DNA from 3 places in the Pseudomonas sp. No.117 genome. Region 3 is predicted to be linked to each of the others. Evidence: riboswitches for the same ligand, from Rfam matches in the RefSeq annotation. Region 3 holds a riboswitch; each other region holds the start of a gene.
What was found. Region 3 has a riboswitch for cobalamin ahead of ACYJP6_RS08205 (ABC transporter substrate-binding protein). Riboswitches for the same ligand answer to the same signal wherever they lie in the genome.
Positions count from the first base shown of each region.

Region 1 (5,285 bases), on a different contig from region 3:
CGCCACGACTGGCCTCCACCACCTTGACCGCGGCTGGCAACTCTTCGCTCACCTCGGCACGTACCCGCGTCAGGGCCTCGGCGTCCAGACCGTCGGCCTTGTTGAGGATCACGAGATCGGCGCTGGCCAACTGGTCTTCGAACAATTCGTGCAGCGGCGATTCATGGTCCAGGTTGGGGTCCTGGCGGCGCTGGACATCCACCTGCTCGGGATGAGCAGCGAAGGTGCCAGCCGCTACCGCCGGGCTGTCGACCACGGTGATCACCGCGTCCACGGTGCAGGCGTTGCGGATCTCCGGCCACTGGAAGGCTTGCACCAGGGGCTTGGGCAGGGCCAGGCCGCTGGTCTCGATGAGGATGTGGTCGATGTCGCCACGGCGTGCCACCAGCTCCTTCATCACCGGGAAGAATTCCTCCTGAACGGTGCAGCACAGGCAGCCGTTGGCCAACTCGAAAACGCGGCCCTGGGCCTCTTCTTCGCTGCAGCCGATGCTGCACTGGCGCAGGATTTCGCCATCGATGCCCAGCTCGCCGAATTCGTTGACGATCACTGCGATGCGACGCCCTTCGGCGTGATCGAGCATGTGGCGCAGCAGGGTGGTCTTGCCGGCACCGAGGAAGCCGGTGACGATGGTGACGGGGGTCTTGGCCAGGGTTTTCATGGGCTGCCCTTAGATGGAAAGCGAAAGAAGACGGGCAGGCATGCCGGACGCTCGCCCAACGGCGAGGCCCTGATGGCAGCCCGGATCACCCCGCCCGGTTGCGTATGGGAAACTGGCGAGGCAGGTCTCCTGGCTCGCGGCGCCTGGCTCCGGCCTTCCCGCGTGAGCAGTGGCCTAGTGGAGAGGTTCTGGATGCCGCTTACAGTTGCGGGGGCAGCCGCGGTATCGCACCGCGTTCCCTTTCAAGCTCTTGCAGACAAGAGCACCTCGGAACGCGACAGGCTACGAGTGCCCCGCCGGGGTGTCAATCGAACAGGCTTGACCGGCGGACGACGCCCATGGTCTGCTGAACCTTGCTTCAGGTGTCGCGACTCCGCCATGGGTCGCGGTGAAACGGGAAGCCGGTCCGAGTCCGGCACTGCCCCCGCAACGGTAGACGAGCGCAGGATCACGATGCCACCCGGCCGGCAAGTCTGGGGAAGGCGATTCTGGTAGTTGCATAGGTATGCGACCCTCGTAAGTCCGGAGACCGGCCTGTCGCTTTCAAGCAACCCGCGGTGGGCGGTCGTGCTGGACGGCGGCCGCCTGCGGCTCGCTGCCTAGGCGCGTCCCTGCCGCTTCGACTCCGAGGCCTTGCCATGACCGTCGCCCGCTCCGCCACCGCCCTGTCCCAGACCAATACCCGTGCCCAACGCCTGACCGCCACCCTGCTCGCCTGCTTCCTCGGCCTGAGCCTGGTGTTCCTGGCCGGTTTCTCCCACGTCGAGGCGTTGCACAATGGCGCCCACGACACCCGTCACAGCGAAGGCTTCCCCTGCCACTGAAGGAGCTCGACATGTTCCAGCGTATCGCCTTCAGTGCCGCCCTGGCCGGCCTGCTCGCCGCCCTGCTCCTGAGCGTCCTGCAGGGCCTCTGGATGACCCCGCTCATCCTCCAGGCGGAAACCTACGAGGTCCAGGCCGAGGCACCGGCAGTGGCCGAACACCATGAGCATGGTGAGGAAGCCTGGACACCCGCGGACGGCTGGCCGCGCACCCTGTCGACCTTCGGCGGCAACCTGGTGGTGGCGGTGGGCTTCGGCCTCTTGCTCACCGGCCTGTTCAACCTGCGCGCCCCGACGCGCGTTCATCAGGGGTTGCTCTGGGGGCTGGCCGGCTATGCCACCTTCTGCCTTGCCCCCAGCCTCGGCCTGCCGCCGGAATTGCCGGGCACCGCCGCCGCCGATCTGACCCTGCGCCAGCTCTGGTGGATCGGCACCGCTGGCGCTACTGCCGGCGCCCTAGCTCTGCTGGTCTTCGCGCGCCATCCCGGCTTCAAGATCGCGGCCTTGGGCCTGTTGGTCCTGCCGCACCTGCTCGGCGCCCCGCAACCGGTCGAACACGCCAGCCTGGCGCCGGAGGACCTGCAGCGGCACTTCCAGATCGCCGTGCTGGCGAGCAACCTGCCGTTCTGGCTGTTGCTTGGACTGGCCTGCAGCTGGCTCTTCCAGCGCCAGAGCAGCCGCGCCTGATGAGGCTGATACTGGGCCTGGGTTGCCGCCGAGGGTGTTCGGTTGACGAACTGGCCGAGCTTGCCCAGGCGGTGTTGAACGAAGCGGGCTGCGAGATCGACCAACTTGCGGCGCTCGCCACCCTGGATGCGCGGCTGGAAGAGCCCGGCCTGCAGGAACTCGCGCGTCTCTGGCAACTGCCCCTGCGAGGCTTTCCAGCGGACAACCTGGCCACGCGACCCGGCACCACCGCTGCCAGCGCTGTCGCGCTGCAGCACACCGGCAGCCCAAGCATCGCCGAAGCCGCCGCCCTGCTGGCGGCCGGTGCAGACGCGCGATTGCTGGTGAGCAAGCGCAAGAGCGCCGCGGCCACCGCGGCACTGGCCTATGCCTGAGGTTCTTCTTCCGCGTCGGCGCCACTCACCCGGGCGCGGACGTGGATGGGGCTGAAGGGCTCGTTCTGCACCAGCTCCACCAGGGACTCCTTGACCAGTTCGAGGATGGCCATGAAGGTCACCACCACGCCCAGCCGCCCCTCCTCCAGGGTAAACAGCGCGACGAAGGGTACGAAGGCGCCATCCTTCAGTCGCTCCAGCACCTGACTCATGCGCTCGCGGGTGGACAGGATCTCGCGGGTCACCTGGTGACTCTCGAACAGGTCCGCACGGCGCAGCACCTCGCCCATGGCCAGCAGCAATTCGCTCAGGTCAACCTCGGGCAACAGCTTGCGCGCCCGGGCGTCAGGCGCCGGCAGGGTCGGCACCACGAAGTTGCGCCCTTCGCGCGGAAGGTCATCGAGATCCTCCGCCGCCTTCTTGAAACGCTCGTATTCCTGCAGGCGCCGGATCAACTCGGCACGAGGATCTTCTTCTTCGTCAGCGAGGCCCTCCGCGCGCGGCAGCAGCATGCGCGACTTGATCTCCGCCAGCATGGCCGCCATCAGCAGGTACTCCGCCGCCAGCTCCAGCTGCACCGCCTTCATCAGCTCGACATAGCTCATGTACTGCCGGGTGATCTCGGCGACCGGGATGTCGAGGATGTCGATGTTCTGCTTGCGGATCAGGTAGAGCAGCAGGTCGAGCGGCCCCTCGAAGGCTTCGAGGAACACCTCCAGGGCGTCTGGCGGGATATAGAGGTCCTGGGGCAGTTCGGTGAAGGCCTCACCGTAGACCAGTGCCAGCCGCAGTTGCTCGGGCTCGAGCAGCTGGGCATCCAGGACCTCGCTCATGCTTCGATCATGAAGGGCTTGGGATCCCCGGCCCCGACCCGGATCACTTCCGGTTCGTCCTCGGCCAGGCTGATGACGGTGGAAGGCTGCAGTCCACCCGGTCCGCCCTCGATCACCAGATCGACGAAGTGTTCGAGGCGTTCGCGGATCTCCCAGGCGTCGCCCAGGGCCTCGTCATCCCCCGGCAGGATGAGGCTCACGCTCATCAGCGGCTCACCCAGCGCCTCCAGCAGCGCCAGGGTGATGGGGTGCTGGGGGACCCGCACGCCGATGGTGCGGCGCTTGGGATGCAGCAGCATCCGCGGCACTTCGCGGGTGGCGTTCAGAATGAAGGTGTAGGGCCCCGGGGTGTAGGCCTTGAGCAGGCGGAAGGCACTGGTATCCACCTTGGCATAGATCCCCAGCTCGGACAGATCACAGCACACCAGGGTGAAGTTGTGCTTGTCATCGAGCTGGCGGATACGGCGGATACGCTCGACCGCGCTCTTCTCGCCGATGCGACAGCCCAGGGCATAGGACGAGTCGGTGGGATAGGCGATCACGCCACCGGACTGGATGACTTCCACGGCCTGACGGATCAGCCGCGGCTGGGGATTCTGCGGATGAATCTCGATGAACTGGCTCATTGGGGTTCTCGATCCTGAGGGTAGAGCGGTTGGCTGAAACGCGCCCAGAGGGGCGGCAGATCTTCGGGCAACGGCCGGTACATGCCCAGGTCCGACCAGTCGGCCGGCGCGTGGAAATCGCTGCCCGCGCTCACCATCAGACCGAATTCCCGCGCCAGAATTGCCAAGGTACCCACCTGCTCGGCCGGCTGGACGCCGTTGACCACCTCGATGGCATGGCCACCGCCGCCGACGAATTCTCCGATCAGCTTGCGCAACTTGGTGCGGGTGAAACCGTAGGCCAGCGGATGTGCCAGGCTGATCCAGGCCTTGGCCGCCTTGAGGGTGACCAGGGTCTCGGCGAGGGTCGGCCAATGCTGCTTGACGTCGCCCAGCTTGCCGCCACCCAGCCACTTGCGAAAAGCCTCGCCGCGGTCGGCCACGTAGCCGGCCTGCACCAGGTGTTCGGCGAAATGTGGCCGTGCGGGGGCGTTGCGGCTGTCGCCCAGGGCGAGCTGGACCGCGCGGGCACCGTCCAGGGTGCCGGGCATGCCCTTGGCCGCCAGCCGCCGATCGATTTCCCGGGCCCGCTCCCAGCGCCCCTCGTGCAGCGCTGCCAGCGCCGCTTCGAGCTCCGGGGCCCCGGGGGCGAAGGCGTAGCCCAGCACGTGCAAGGTGGCGCCCCCCCAGGTGCAGGACATCTCGATCCCCGGCAATAGCCGTACGCCCAGGTTCGCCGCGGCATCCATCGCCTCGGCGTAGCCGTCCAGCGTATCGTGATCGGTGATCGCCAGCAGTTGCACCCCGCGCTCATGGGCCCGCCGGACCAGCTCGGCGGGCGCGAACGCGCCGTCGGACGCGGTGGTATGACAGTGCAGGTCGACACGCATGGGCTTTCTCCTCCGGCTTCATCGGGTATTATGCCGCGATGCACTGCTATCGGCTGCGGTAATGAAACAATTCATCGACTTCATCCCTCTCCTGCTGTTCTTCCTCGTCTACAAGCTCGATCCGCGTCCGGTGGAGGTCGCCGGCCACGCCTTCACCCTGGGCGGCATCTTCAGTGCCACCGCGGTGTTGATCGTCGCTTCGCTGGTGGTCTACGGCGCGATCTACCTCACCCAACGCCGGCTCGAGAAGAGTCAGTGGCTGACGCTGATCGCCTGCCTGGTGTTCGGTGGCATGACCCTGGCATTCCACAGCGAGACCTTCCTCAAGTGGAAGGCGCCGGTGGTCAACTGGCTGTTCGCCCTGGCTTTCCTCGGTAGCCATTTCATCGGCGACAAGCCGCTGATCCAGCGC
Region 1 is NZ_BAAJNP010000004.1:348,370-353,654, forward strand. Features, by position in the region: gene cobW (cobalamin biosynthesis protein CobW) at 1-661, opposite strand, end outside; cobalamin riboswitch at 764-946, opposite strand; cobalamin riboswitch at 1,005-1,213, shown strand; gene ACYJP6_RS11480 (CbtB domain-containing protein) at 1,300-1,485, shown strand; gene ACYJP6_RS11485 (CbtA family protein) at 1,497-2,171, shown strand; gene ACYJP6_RS11490 (cobalamin biosynthesis protein) at 2,171-2,545, shown strand; gene ACYJP6_RS11495 (segregation and condensation protein A) at 2,536-3,264, opposite strand; gene ACYJP6_RS11500 (L-threonylcarbamoyladenylate synthase) at 3,375-4,004, opposite strand; gene ACYJP6_RS11505 (PHP domain-containing protein) at 4,001-4,873, opposite strand; gene ACYJP6_RS11510 (septation protein A) at 4,935-5,285, shown strand, end outside.
Region 1: linked by a shared signal. The riboswitch ahead of ACYJP6_RS11480 (CbtB domain-containing protein) and the one ahead of ACYJP6_RS08205 (ABC transporter substrate-binding protein) in region 3 are both predicted to bind cobalamin.

Region 2 (5,285 bases), on a different contig from region 3:
CGCGCGCTTTCGGCATGCGCATCCTGGCCGTCACCCGCAGTGCCTGCAATGGCCAGGTGCCCGCTGGCGCCGATGGCGCCCTGCCGCCCGCGGCGCTCGACGAGGCGCTGGGCCAGGCCGACTACGTGGTGCTGGCCTGTCCGCTGGACGAGCGAACCCGGGGCTGCTTCGGTACCGCCCAATTCGCCGCCATGCGGCCACACGCCGTGTTGCTGAACCTGGCACGGGCCGCGGTGGTGGACGAGGACGCCCTCCATGCGGCGCTGGTCGAGCGGCGCATCGCCAAGGCCTACTTGGATGTCTGGTACCGCTATCCCAGTGGCGAGGCCGACCAGGTGGCGCCGGCGCGCGAGCGCTTCGAGGACCTCGCCAACGCCTTCTGCACGCCGCATATCTCCGGTTGGACCCAAGGGCTGTTCGCCCGCCGCTATGCCTTGATCGCCGCCAACATCGAACGCCTGCGCCGCGGCGAACCGCTGCTCAATCAGGTCCATGGGCCCCGTTAGAGGACACGTCATGCGCATCACCCGTATCGAAACCACGCGCCTGGCCGAATTTCCCAACCTGCTCTGGGTGGAAATTCATACCGATAGTGGCCTGGTCGGTCTCGGCGAGACCTTCCGCGGCGCCGAAGCCGTGGAGGCCCAGATCCATTCGCTCTGCGCGCCGCTGTTGCTGGGCCGTGATCCCCTGCAGCTCGAAGCCCACAGCCGGGCACTGTTGCGCGGTTACCTGGGCTTCAACGGCAGCGGCGTGGAGACCCGTGCGGCGTCGGCGCTGGACATCGCCCTCTGGGACCTGTTCGGCCAGGCCCTGGGCGTGCCCATCCACCAGTTGCTCGGCGGCCGCGTCCATGAGCGGATGCGCGCCTACAACACCTGCGCCAGCCCCCACTTCAACACCGGTGGCGAGCGGCGCCGGCTGGTCGCCAAGGGCGAGGCGCGGCCGCTCGGCCGCTACGACGACCAGGTGGCCGCGGTGGAATGTCCTGGCGCCCTGGCCGAGAGCCTGGTGGACGAAGGCTTCGCCGCCATGAAGATCTGGCCCTTCGATGCCTTCGCCCTGGCCAGCCACGGCCAGTACCTGTCCAGCGCCGAGCTGCGCCAGGGCCTGGAGCCCTTCGCCCGGATCCGCGAGGCGGTGGGCGACCGCATCGCGGTGATGTGTGAATTCCATTCGCTGTGGAATCCCACCTGCGCCCTGCAGATCGCCCGGGAACTCAAGGAATACGACATTTTCTGGGCCGAGGATCCGATCAAGATGGACCATGTCCAGGGACTCGCGGACTTCCGGCGGCTGGCCGGTATCCCGGTCTGCGGCAGCGAGACCCTGGCCATGCGCGGTGCCTTCCGCGACCTGTTGGCGGCCGACGCCCTGGATTACGTGATGGTGGATCTTTCCTGGTGCGGAGGACTGAGCGAGGCGCGCAAGATCGCCACCCTGGCCGAGGCCTACCAGAAGCCCATCGCCCCGCACGACTGCACCGGTCCGGTGGTGCTGATGGCCTCCCTGCACCTGGGGTTGGCCTCGCCCAATGCCATCTTCCAGGAAGTGGTGCGGGCCTATCTGGCGGGTTTCTATTGCGATCTGGTGACCGAGCTGCCGGTACTGGAGCAGGGCTGGCTGCTGCCACCGACCGCCCCAGGGCTGGGGACCGCCCTGCAACCGGCCCTGCGGCAGCGACCGGACCGGAGCGGCCGGGTATCGGCGATCTGAGGGGCTCAGGCGGCCATGGCCGCACAGGCGTCGGCGCAGGCTTCACAGGCCCGGGCACAGGCCTGGCAGTGCTCGGCCTTGTGCTTGCCGCACTCGGCGGCGCAGGCGCGGCAGGTGGCCAGGCACAGGGCACAGGCTTCGGCGATGCGGTCGCTGTTGCGCTGCATGAAGGTGGCGGCCAGGCGACAGGCATCGGCGCAGTCGCGGTCCAGGCGGACGCACTCGCGCATCATGTCGATATGGTCTTCGCCCAGGCAGGCACTGGCGCAGGTTTCGCAGGCCGCGGCGCAGTCGAGGCAGGCCTTGATGCAGGCGGCGAGGGTGGAATCGGTCATCCGGTATCTCCTGGCGGTTTGGGGGTTCAGGGTGGACCCGGTCGCGGGGCGCCGAGTTCGGGTGGCGCGATCGATTGACGCTCTCCCGGCTAGTCCGTACCCTGCGCCCTTGCACGTGGTGCCCCGCTTGAGCCGGGGTGAAACAGGGAAGCCGGTCGAGCCGGCGCTGCCCCCGCAACGGTAGTTGAGTAGTAGCGGCGCGATACCCACTGGCCTGGCCGGGAAGGGGCGCCGCGGATGCCCCTGGGCATCGCCTCACGAGCCCGGAGACCGGCCACGCCTGCGTTCATCTCGGCGATGCGGAGGGCATCGTGCGGTGTCACCCCTGCCTGGCAGGCGGTGCCTCTGCCCGTGCCTCCGCCGCGCCCGCATCCGGAGCACCGCCATGACCGATACCCCCGAATCCACCAGCCCCGAGCGCGACGAACGCCACCGCGCGCGCATGGTGCGCAAGAAGGCGGTGATCGACGCCCGCATCGCCGAGGCCCAGGACGAGCGTGGCCTGCTGCTGGTGCACACCGGCATCGGCAAGGGCAAGAGCAGCTCGGCCTTCGGCATGGCAGCGCGCGCCCTTGGCCACGGCATGAAGGTGGGCGTGGTGCAGTTCATCAAGGGCCGCCGCGACACCGGCGAACAACTCTTCTTCAAGCGCTTTCCCGACGAGGTGCGCTACCACGTCATGGGCGAAGGCTTCACCTGGGACACCCAGGATCGCGCCCGCGACCTGCAATCGGCCGCCGCGGCCTGGGCGGTCGCGGTGGAGCTCCTGCGTGACCCGGCCATCGGCCTGGTGCTGCTGGACGAACTCAACATCGCCTTCAAGCATGGCTACCTGGAGGTCGACCAGGTACTGGCCGATCTCGCCGGCCGCCCGGCGCACCAGCACGTGGTGGTGACCGGCCGCGGCGCGCCGCCGGCGCTGGTCGAGGCCGCCGATACCGTGACCGACATGAGCCTGGTCAAGCATGCCTTCCAGGCCGGCGTCCGCGCCCAGCAGGGTATCGAATGGTAGGCCAGGCGCGGCATTGCCCGGCGCTGCTGATCGCCGCGCCGGCGTCCGGCCAGGGCAAGACCAGCGTCACCGCGGCGCTGGCCCGCCTGCATGCGCGGCAGGGCCGGCGGGTGCGGGTGTTCAAGTGCGGTCCGGATTTCCTCGACCCCATGATCCTCGCCCGCGCCAGTGGCGCGCCGGTCTACCAGCTCGACCTCTGGATGATCGGCGAGGCCGAGAGCCGGCGGCTGCTATGGGAAGCGGCGGGAGCGGCCGATCTCATCCTCATCGAGGGCGTCATGGGCCTGTTCGACGGCCAGCCCTCGGCGGCGGACCTGGCCGAGCGCTTCGGCGTGCCGGTGCTGGGGGTGATCGACGCGGCCGGCCTGGCGCAGACCTTTGGCGCCCTGGCCTATGGCCTGGCCCACTATCGCCCGAGCCTGCCATTCGCCGGGGTGCTGGCCAATCGCAGTGGCAGCCCGCGGCAGACCCAGTTGATCCGCGGCAGCCTGCCGGAGGGCATGACCTTCTTCGGCAGCCTGCCCCGGGATGCCGGTATCGAGCTGCCCAGTCGCCACCTGGGGCTGATCCAGGCCGACGAGGTCACCGACCTGGATCGCCGTCTCGACGCCGCCGCCGATGCCCTGGCGGCCAGTTCCGACATCGAATTGCCGACGCCCGTGGCCTTCGCCGCACCGGAGCCGACGTCCGTCTCGCCCCTGCTGGCCGGGGTGCGCATCGGCGTAGCCCGGGATGCGGCCCTGGCTTTCATCTACCAGGCCAACCTGGATCTCTTGCGCGCCCTGGGCGCCGAGTTGTCCTTCTTTTCCGTACTCGCCGATAGCCAGCTGCCCGAGGTGGACAGCCTCTACCTGCCGGGCGGCTATCCCGAGTTGCACCTGCAGGCACTGTCGAACAACCTCGGCATGCGCGCGGCCATTCGTGCCCATCATGGGGCGGGCAAGCCGATCCTCGCCGAATGCGGCGGCATGCTCTATCTGCTCGACGAGTTGACCGACAAGGGCGGTGAGTCCGCCGCCATGCTCGGACTTCTGCCGGGCAGCGCGCGGATGCAGGCGCGGCTGACCGCCCTGGCGCTGCAGTCGGTGGAGTTCGCCCAGGGCACGCTGCGCGGCCACACCTATCACCACTCCGCGCTGGAGTCGCCGGAGACCCCTTGGGCGCGTGGGCTGTGCCCCAATGGCAAGGCCGTGGCCGAAGCGGTCTACCGCGACGGTCGGCTCACCGCCAGCTATATTCACTTCTACATGCCGTCGGCACCCGCCGCGGCCGCCGCGATGTTCAAGCCGTGACCACGACGCCCTATACCCCCGCCGAACAAGCTGCCGTCTACCGAGCCATCGCCGAGCGCCGCGACATGCGCCATTTCTGCGGTGGCGAGGTACCGCCCGAACAACTGGCCCGTTTGCTGGGCGCCGCCCACCAGGCCCCCAGCGTCGGGCTGATGCAGCCCTGGCGCTTCCTGCGCATCAGCGATCCGGCCCTGCGCCAGCGCCTGCACGAGCTGGTGGAGGAGGAGCGCCGCGTGACCGCCGAAGCCCTCGGCGAGCGCAGCGACGACTTCATGAAGCTCAAGGTGCAGGGCATCCTCGACTGCGCCGAGGTGCTGGTCACCGCCCTCATGGATGGCCGCGAAGCCCACGTCTTCGGCCGGCGCACCCTGCCGGAGATGGATCTGGCCTCGCTCTCCTGCGCCATCCAGAATCTCTGGCTGGCGGCGCGCTGCGAAGGCCTGGGCATGGGCTGGGTGTCGCTGTTCGACCCGGAAGCCGTGCGCACCCTGCTGGGCATGCCCGAGGGCTCGCAGCCTGCGGCCATCCTCTGCCTCGGGCCGGTCGAGGCCTTCTATGAGCGGCCCATGCTGGAAGAAGAGGGCTGGCGCCAGGGGCGCCCGCTGGCAGAGCTGGTCTTCGAGAATCGCTGGGGCCAGAAACCATGATGCTGGCCTTCGCGGTCGTCTGCGGCATGCTGCTCGACCTGCTGCTCGGCGAACCGCGACGCGCCCATCCGCTGGTCCTGTTCGGCCGTTTCGCCGAGGGCCTGGAAGCCCGCTTCAATCCCGGGGGACGTGGCTGGCGCAGTCATGGGGTGATGGCCTGGAGCCTGGCCGTGCTGCCCTGGGTGCTGCTCACCGCCTTGCTCTGCCAGATCGGCTGGCTGGCCTGGATCATCCAGCCCCTGGCGCTCTACCTGGCCGTGGGGCTGCGCAGCCTGGGCGAGCA
Region 2 is NZ_BAAJNP010000002.1:175,020-180,304, reverse strand. Features, by position in the region: gene ACYJP6_RS04350 (2-hydroxyacid dehydrogenase) at 1-506, shown strand, start outside; gene ACYJP6_RS04345 (mandelate racemase/muconate lactonizing enzyme family protein) at 517-1,716, shown strand; gene ACYJP6_RS04340 (four-helix bundle copper-binding protein) at 1,722-2,051, opposite strand; cobalamin riboswitch at 2,151-2,344, shown strand; gene cobO (cob(I)yrinic acid a,c-diamide adenosyltransferase) at 2,437-3,063, shown strand; gene ACYJP6_RS04330 (cobyrinate a,c-diamide synthase) at 3,057-4,355, shown strand; gene bluB (5,6-dimethylbenzimidazole synthase) at 4,352-5,002, shown strand; gene cbiB (adenosylcobinamide-phosphate synthase CbiB) at 4,999-5,285, shown strand, end outside.
Region 2: linked by a shared signal. The riboswitch ahead of cobO (cob(I)yrinic acid a,c-diamide adenosyltransferase) and the one ahead of ACYJP6_RS08205 (ABC transporter substrate-binding protein) in region 3 are both predicted to bind cobalamin.

Region 3 (5,285 bases):
AGGTGCGCCAGGTCTTGCGCGAGCTGGGCCTGGACGCGCGCGCCCGCTATATCGAGCGCGCCACCATGAGCAACCAGCGCATCGTGCCGCTGGACGAGGTGGAGCCCATGGCCTCGCCGTATTTCTCGCTGGTGGTGGTGCCGGGGGTGAAATGGAAGGGTTGAGCCCGGCCATCGTCATCCTCGGCCCCGGTGCCCTGGCCACCGCCCGCCGCCTGCAGGCCGGCTTGCCGGGTAGCCAGGTGCACGGCCTCGCCGGACGGGTCGAGGGCGATGTCAGCTACGATGCCTTCGGCGACCAGCTGCGTGAGCTCTATCGGCAGCAGCGGCCGCTGGTGGTGCTCTGCGCCGCCGGCATCGTCATCCGTACCCTGGCGCCGCTCTTGGACGATAAGACCGCCGAGCCGCCGGTGCTGGCGGTGGCCGAGGACGGCAGCGCCGTGGTGCCGCTGCTGGGCGGCCTGGCCGGGGCCAATCGCCTGGCCCGTCAGCTCGGTACGCTACTGGGCGTGGCCCCGGCCATCACCACCAGCGGCGAACTGAGATTCGGCACCTGCCTGCTCGATCCGCCTACCGGCTATGCCTTGGCCGATGTCGACGTGGCCAAGCACCGGGTGGCCGATCTGCTGGCCGGTGAGCCGGTGCGCATCGAGGGCGAGGCGCCCTGGCTGGACGAGGTGCCCCTGGCCCGCGATCCCGCCGCGCGACAGCGCATCCTGGTCTCGCCACTGGCCAGCACCGACGATCACACCCTGCTGATCCATCCCCGCGCGGTGTTGGTGGCGGTACGCGCCGATGCCACCGCGACTGCCGTCAGCGAATTGCTCGCCAGTACCGGCTATGCGCCAGGCGCCGTCGCCGTGCTCCTGGCGCGGGCGGAAGACATGGCCACGCCCGCCCTGGCCGAGCTGAGCCAGGCGCTGGACGTACCGCTGAGATTCGTCGACGCCGGCACCCCGGACTTCGCCCAGGCGACCGTCGACCGCGCCCAGGAGCGTGGCATCGCCCTGCACCTGCACCCGACGCCGCTGGACGCCGATCGGCTCGGGCAACGCCGTGGTCGCCTCAGCGTGGTGGGCCTCGGCCCCGGCGCGGCCGAACTCATGGCCCCGGTGGTGCGCCGCAGCCTGGACCAGGCCCAGGACGTGCTCGGCTATGCCACCTACGTGAACATGGCCGGTCCCCTGCGACCCGACCAGCTGGCCCATGCCAGCGACAACCGCGAGGAGCTGCAGCGCGCCCGTCACGCCTTCGAATTGGCCGCCAGCGGTCGGCGCGTGGTCATGGTGTCGTCCGGTGATCCGGGGGTCTTCGCCATGGCCGCGGCGGTGCTGGAGGTGCTGGAAGGCGCTGCGGATCCGCGCTGGGCAGCGGTGGAGCTGGAGATCCTGCCGGGCATCACCGCGGCCATGGCCAGCGCCGCCCTGGCGGGGGCGCCCCTGGGCCACGACTTCTGCCTGATCTCCCTGTCCGACAACCTCAAGCCCTGGGCGGTGATCGAGCAGCGGCTGCGCCAGGCCGCCGCGGCGGACCTGGCGATGGCCTTCTACAACCCCATCTCCAAGGCCCGTCCGCATCAGTTGGACCGGGCCCTGGACGTCCTGCGCAGCTGTCGCCCGGCGACCACTCCGGTAATTCTCGGCCGCGATGTCGGCCGGCCCGGTGGCGGTCTCGAATACACCAGCCTCGGCGCCTTGCGCAGCGATAGGGTGGATTCACGCACCCTGGTGATCCTCGGCTCCAGCCATACCCGGCGTTTCCCGCGGGCCGATGGTGGCGAATGGGTCTATACGCCACGCTGGTATGATTCTGAATTGTTATAAAGTAACATTCTGGCGCGTTTGAGAAGTCGCCGGCCGAGCGCGGGCACTTTCCAGGCGAAACCGGTGCTTGAAGATTGGTCGCCGCTGGTTCACCGTCGGCGACACCTCAGATCCGCTGGCGGGAAGCCGGTGCAAATCCGGCGCGGTCGCGCCACTGTGAGTCTCCTTCGGGAGATGAGCCAGACCTTGCCAGGGGACACCAACCATCCACAAGGGACGCGTCATCCCAAGGAGAGTCCATGCTTCGCCGTCTTTCGCCGCTGCTAGCCGCTGCGGCACTGTCCGTTTCGTCCTTCACCGCTCAGGCCGCCACCCACTATCCGCTGACCGTGCACAACTGCGGTCGCGACCTGGTCTTCGAGCACACGCCGCAACGTCTGGTCAGTATCGGCCAGGCCAGCACCGAGCTGCTGTTGCGCCTGGGCGTTGCCCCGCGGATGGTGGGCACTGGCGTCTGGTTCGGTGGCTTGCCCGTGGATCTGCAGGCAGAGGGCAAGGGCGTCCCGCGCCTGGCCGACAACGCGCCCAGCTTCGAGGCCGTGGTCGGTACCCGGCCGGACCTGGTGGCGGCGCAGTACACCTATCATGTCGGCCCCGGTGGCGAGGTGGGCGACTTCCCGCGCTTCGCCGACCTCGGCATCGCCGCCTACGTGGCGCCCAGCGATTGCGAGGGCAAGGCGGTGACCGCCGATTCCAACAGCGACGGCAGTCGCAGCGCGCCCTTCGACATGCAGCTGGTGACCCGTGAAGTGCACGAGCTGGCGACCATCCTCGATGTGCAGCCGGCCGGCGACCGCCTGGCGGCTGAGTTGGACCGGCGTATCGCCGCCGCTGGCGAGCAAGCCAAGGCTGCCGGGGTGCAGGGGCGCTCGGTGCTGTTCTGGTTCTCCAGTACCCGCCTGGAAGGGGATCCCTGGGTAGCCGGCAACCTCGGTGCGCCCGCCTGGATCGCGCGCGCCCTGGGGCTGCGCAACGTGGTGGACAGCGCCGAGGAATGGCCGGCAGTGAGCTGGGAGCGCGTCGCCGCCCTGGACCCGGACTATATCGTGGTGGCGCGCATGGACCGCCGCCTGTACCCGGCCGACGACGTCGACAAGAAACTGGCCTTCCTGCGCAGCGATCCCCTGACCCGCGAATTGCGCGCGGTGCGCGAGAACCACCTGCTGGTGGTGGACGCCCCGACCCTCAACCCCTCGCTGCGGGTGGTGGATGGCGTCGAGGCCCTGGCCAGCGCCCTGGCCAAGCCCAAACCATGAGCCTGCCCCTGGCGGCCGAAGGCGCCCGGCCCTGGCGCTGGCTGCTGGGCCTGGCCGCCGTGCTGGCGCTGGCCGCCAGCGTGGTGTTCGCGGCCTCCTTCGGCGAGATGCCCATCGCCCCCCTCACCAGCCTGCAGGCCATCGCCAATGGTCTCGGTCTGGGCCCCTATCCGGTGGAGCGCATCGTCCAGGGTATCGTCTGGGAATACCGCTTCAGCCGCGCCCTGGTAGCGGCCTGCTGCGGCGCGGGCCTGGCGGTGTCCGGCGCCATCCTCCAGGCGCTGCTGCGCAACGCCCTGGCCGAACCCTATGTGCTGGGGCTGTCGGCCGGCGCCTCCACCGGCGCGGTGCTGGTGATGCTGCTGGGCGTCGGCGGCGGGGTGCTCGGGGTGTCCCTGGGCGCCTTCCTCGGCGCCATGCTGGCCTTCACCGTGGTGCTGCCCTTTCTCGGCAGCGGCGGCAGCACCCGCATCATCCTCGCCGGGGTTGCCGCCTCCCAGCTGTTCAATGCCCTGACCGCCTATATCGTCGCCACCGCGGCCAACGCCGAGCAGGCGCGTAGCGTCATGTTCTGGCTGCTCGGCAGCCTGTCTGGGGTGCGCTGGCCGGATGTCTGGCTGGCCGGCGCCGTGGTCCTGGGTGGCCTGCTGGTCTGCCTCGCTTGCGCCCGGGCGCTGGATGCCTTCGCCTTCGGCGAGGACGCCGCCGCCAGCCTAGGGGTGGCGGTGGGTCCGCTGCGCCTGCTGCTGCTGGCGGTCACCGGCCTGATCACCGCCTGCCTGGTCAGCCTGGTGGGGGCGGTGGGCTTCGTCGGCCTGGTGATTCCCCATGTCGCGCGCTTCCTGGTCGGTCCCGGCCACGGTCGCCTGTTGCCCACCTGTGCCCTGATCGGCGCCCTGTTCATGGTGCTGGCCGATATCGTCGCCCGCACCCTGGTGGCCAAGCAGACCCTGCCCATCGGCGTGGTTACCGCCCTGGTCGGGGCGCCGGCCTTCGCCTTCATCCTCTATCGCGCGCGGGAAGTCCGATGAGCCTGGCCGCCCGCGACGTGTCCTGGAGTGCCGGTGGCCAGCCGATCCTGCGCGGGGTGACCCTGCAGGTGCCGCCAGGTGGGGTGCTCGGTCTGCTCGGTCCCAATGGCTCGGGCAAGTCCAGCCTGTTGCGACTCTTGGCCGGACTACGGCGAGCGGAGGAAGGTGCCGTCAGCCTCGACGAGACCCCGCTGAATCAGTTGCGCCGCCGCGACCTGGCCCGTCGGGTGGCCCTGGTGGAGCAGCAGGCCGGCACCGAGGCCGACCTCTCGGTGGCCGAGGTGGTGCGCCTGGGCCGCACGCCCCATCGCGGTCTGCTCGATGCCTGGAGCGCCCGCGACGCCGAGGTCTGCCAGCGTGCCCTGGCCCAGGTGGGGCTGGCTGCCAAGGCCGGGCGCCGCTGGCACAGTCTTTCCGGCGGTGAACGCCAGCGCGCCCAGATCGCCCGTGCCCTGGCCCAGGAGCCCAGCGAACTCTTGCTGGACGAACCCACCAACCACCTGGATATCCAGCACCAACTGGAGATCCTCGACCTGGTGCGCCGCCTGCCGGCCACCTGCGTGCTGGCCATCCATGACCTCAACCTGGCCGCGCTGTTCTGCGATCGCCTGGCGGTACTGCGCGACGGTCGCCTGGTCGCCGAGGGCACGCCGGCCGAGGTGCTGACGGCGGAGCTGATCCAGCAGGTATGGGGAGTGAGAGCCGAGGTCAGTCCGCACGGTCCCGAGGCCCGGCCGACGATCCGCTATCGGCTGGGCTGACGGCGGCGCACCGGGCCGGCCCGTTCCTCGATGGTCCGCCGCAGGGCCGGGCGGCCACCCAGCAGGAACACGGCTTCGGTCGCGATGAACAGCGGGCCGATGGCCAGCCCGGCGAGATCGTCGAGAAAGGCCGGCTTACGTCCTTCGTAGTGGTGCCCGACGAACTGGATGGCCCAGCCCACCACGAACAGGCCCAGGCCCCAGGCCAGCCATAACGCTGTGCTCTGGGCTGCCAGCAGGGCGCCCAGCCAGAGAGCCAGCGCGAGCAGGGCGGTCATCAGCAAACCGAGCGGACGATCCAGGCGCAGATAGAAGATCGCCACCGCGCCGGCGACCGCCACCGCGGGCGACAGCGGACAGCCTGCCAGGCTAAGCGTCGGGCGGGACAGCAGGATGGCCACCGCCAGGACGATCA
Region 3 is NZ_BAAJNP010000003.1:313,194-318,478, reverse strand. Features, by position in the region: gene ACYJP6_RS08215 (precorrin-2 C(20)-methyltransferase) at 1-164, shown strand, start outside; gene cobJ (precorrin-3B C(17)-methyltransferase) at 152-1,822, shown strand; cobalamin riboswitch at 1,891-2,030, shown strand; gene ACYJP6_RS08205 (ABC transporter substrate-binding protein) at 2,062-3,078, shown strand; gene ACYJP6_RS08200 (FecCD family ABC transporter permease) at 3,075-4,109, shown strand; gene ACYJP6_RS08195 (ABC transporter ATP-binding protein) at 4,106-4,870, shown strand; gene ACYJP6_RS08190 (Mpo1 family 2-hydroxy fatty acid dioxygenase) at 4,855-5,285, opposite strand, start outside.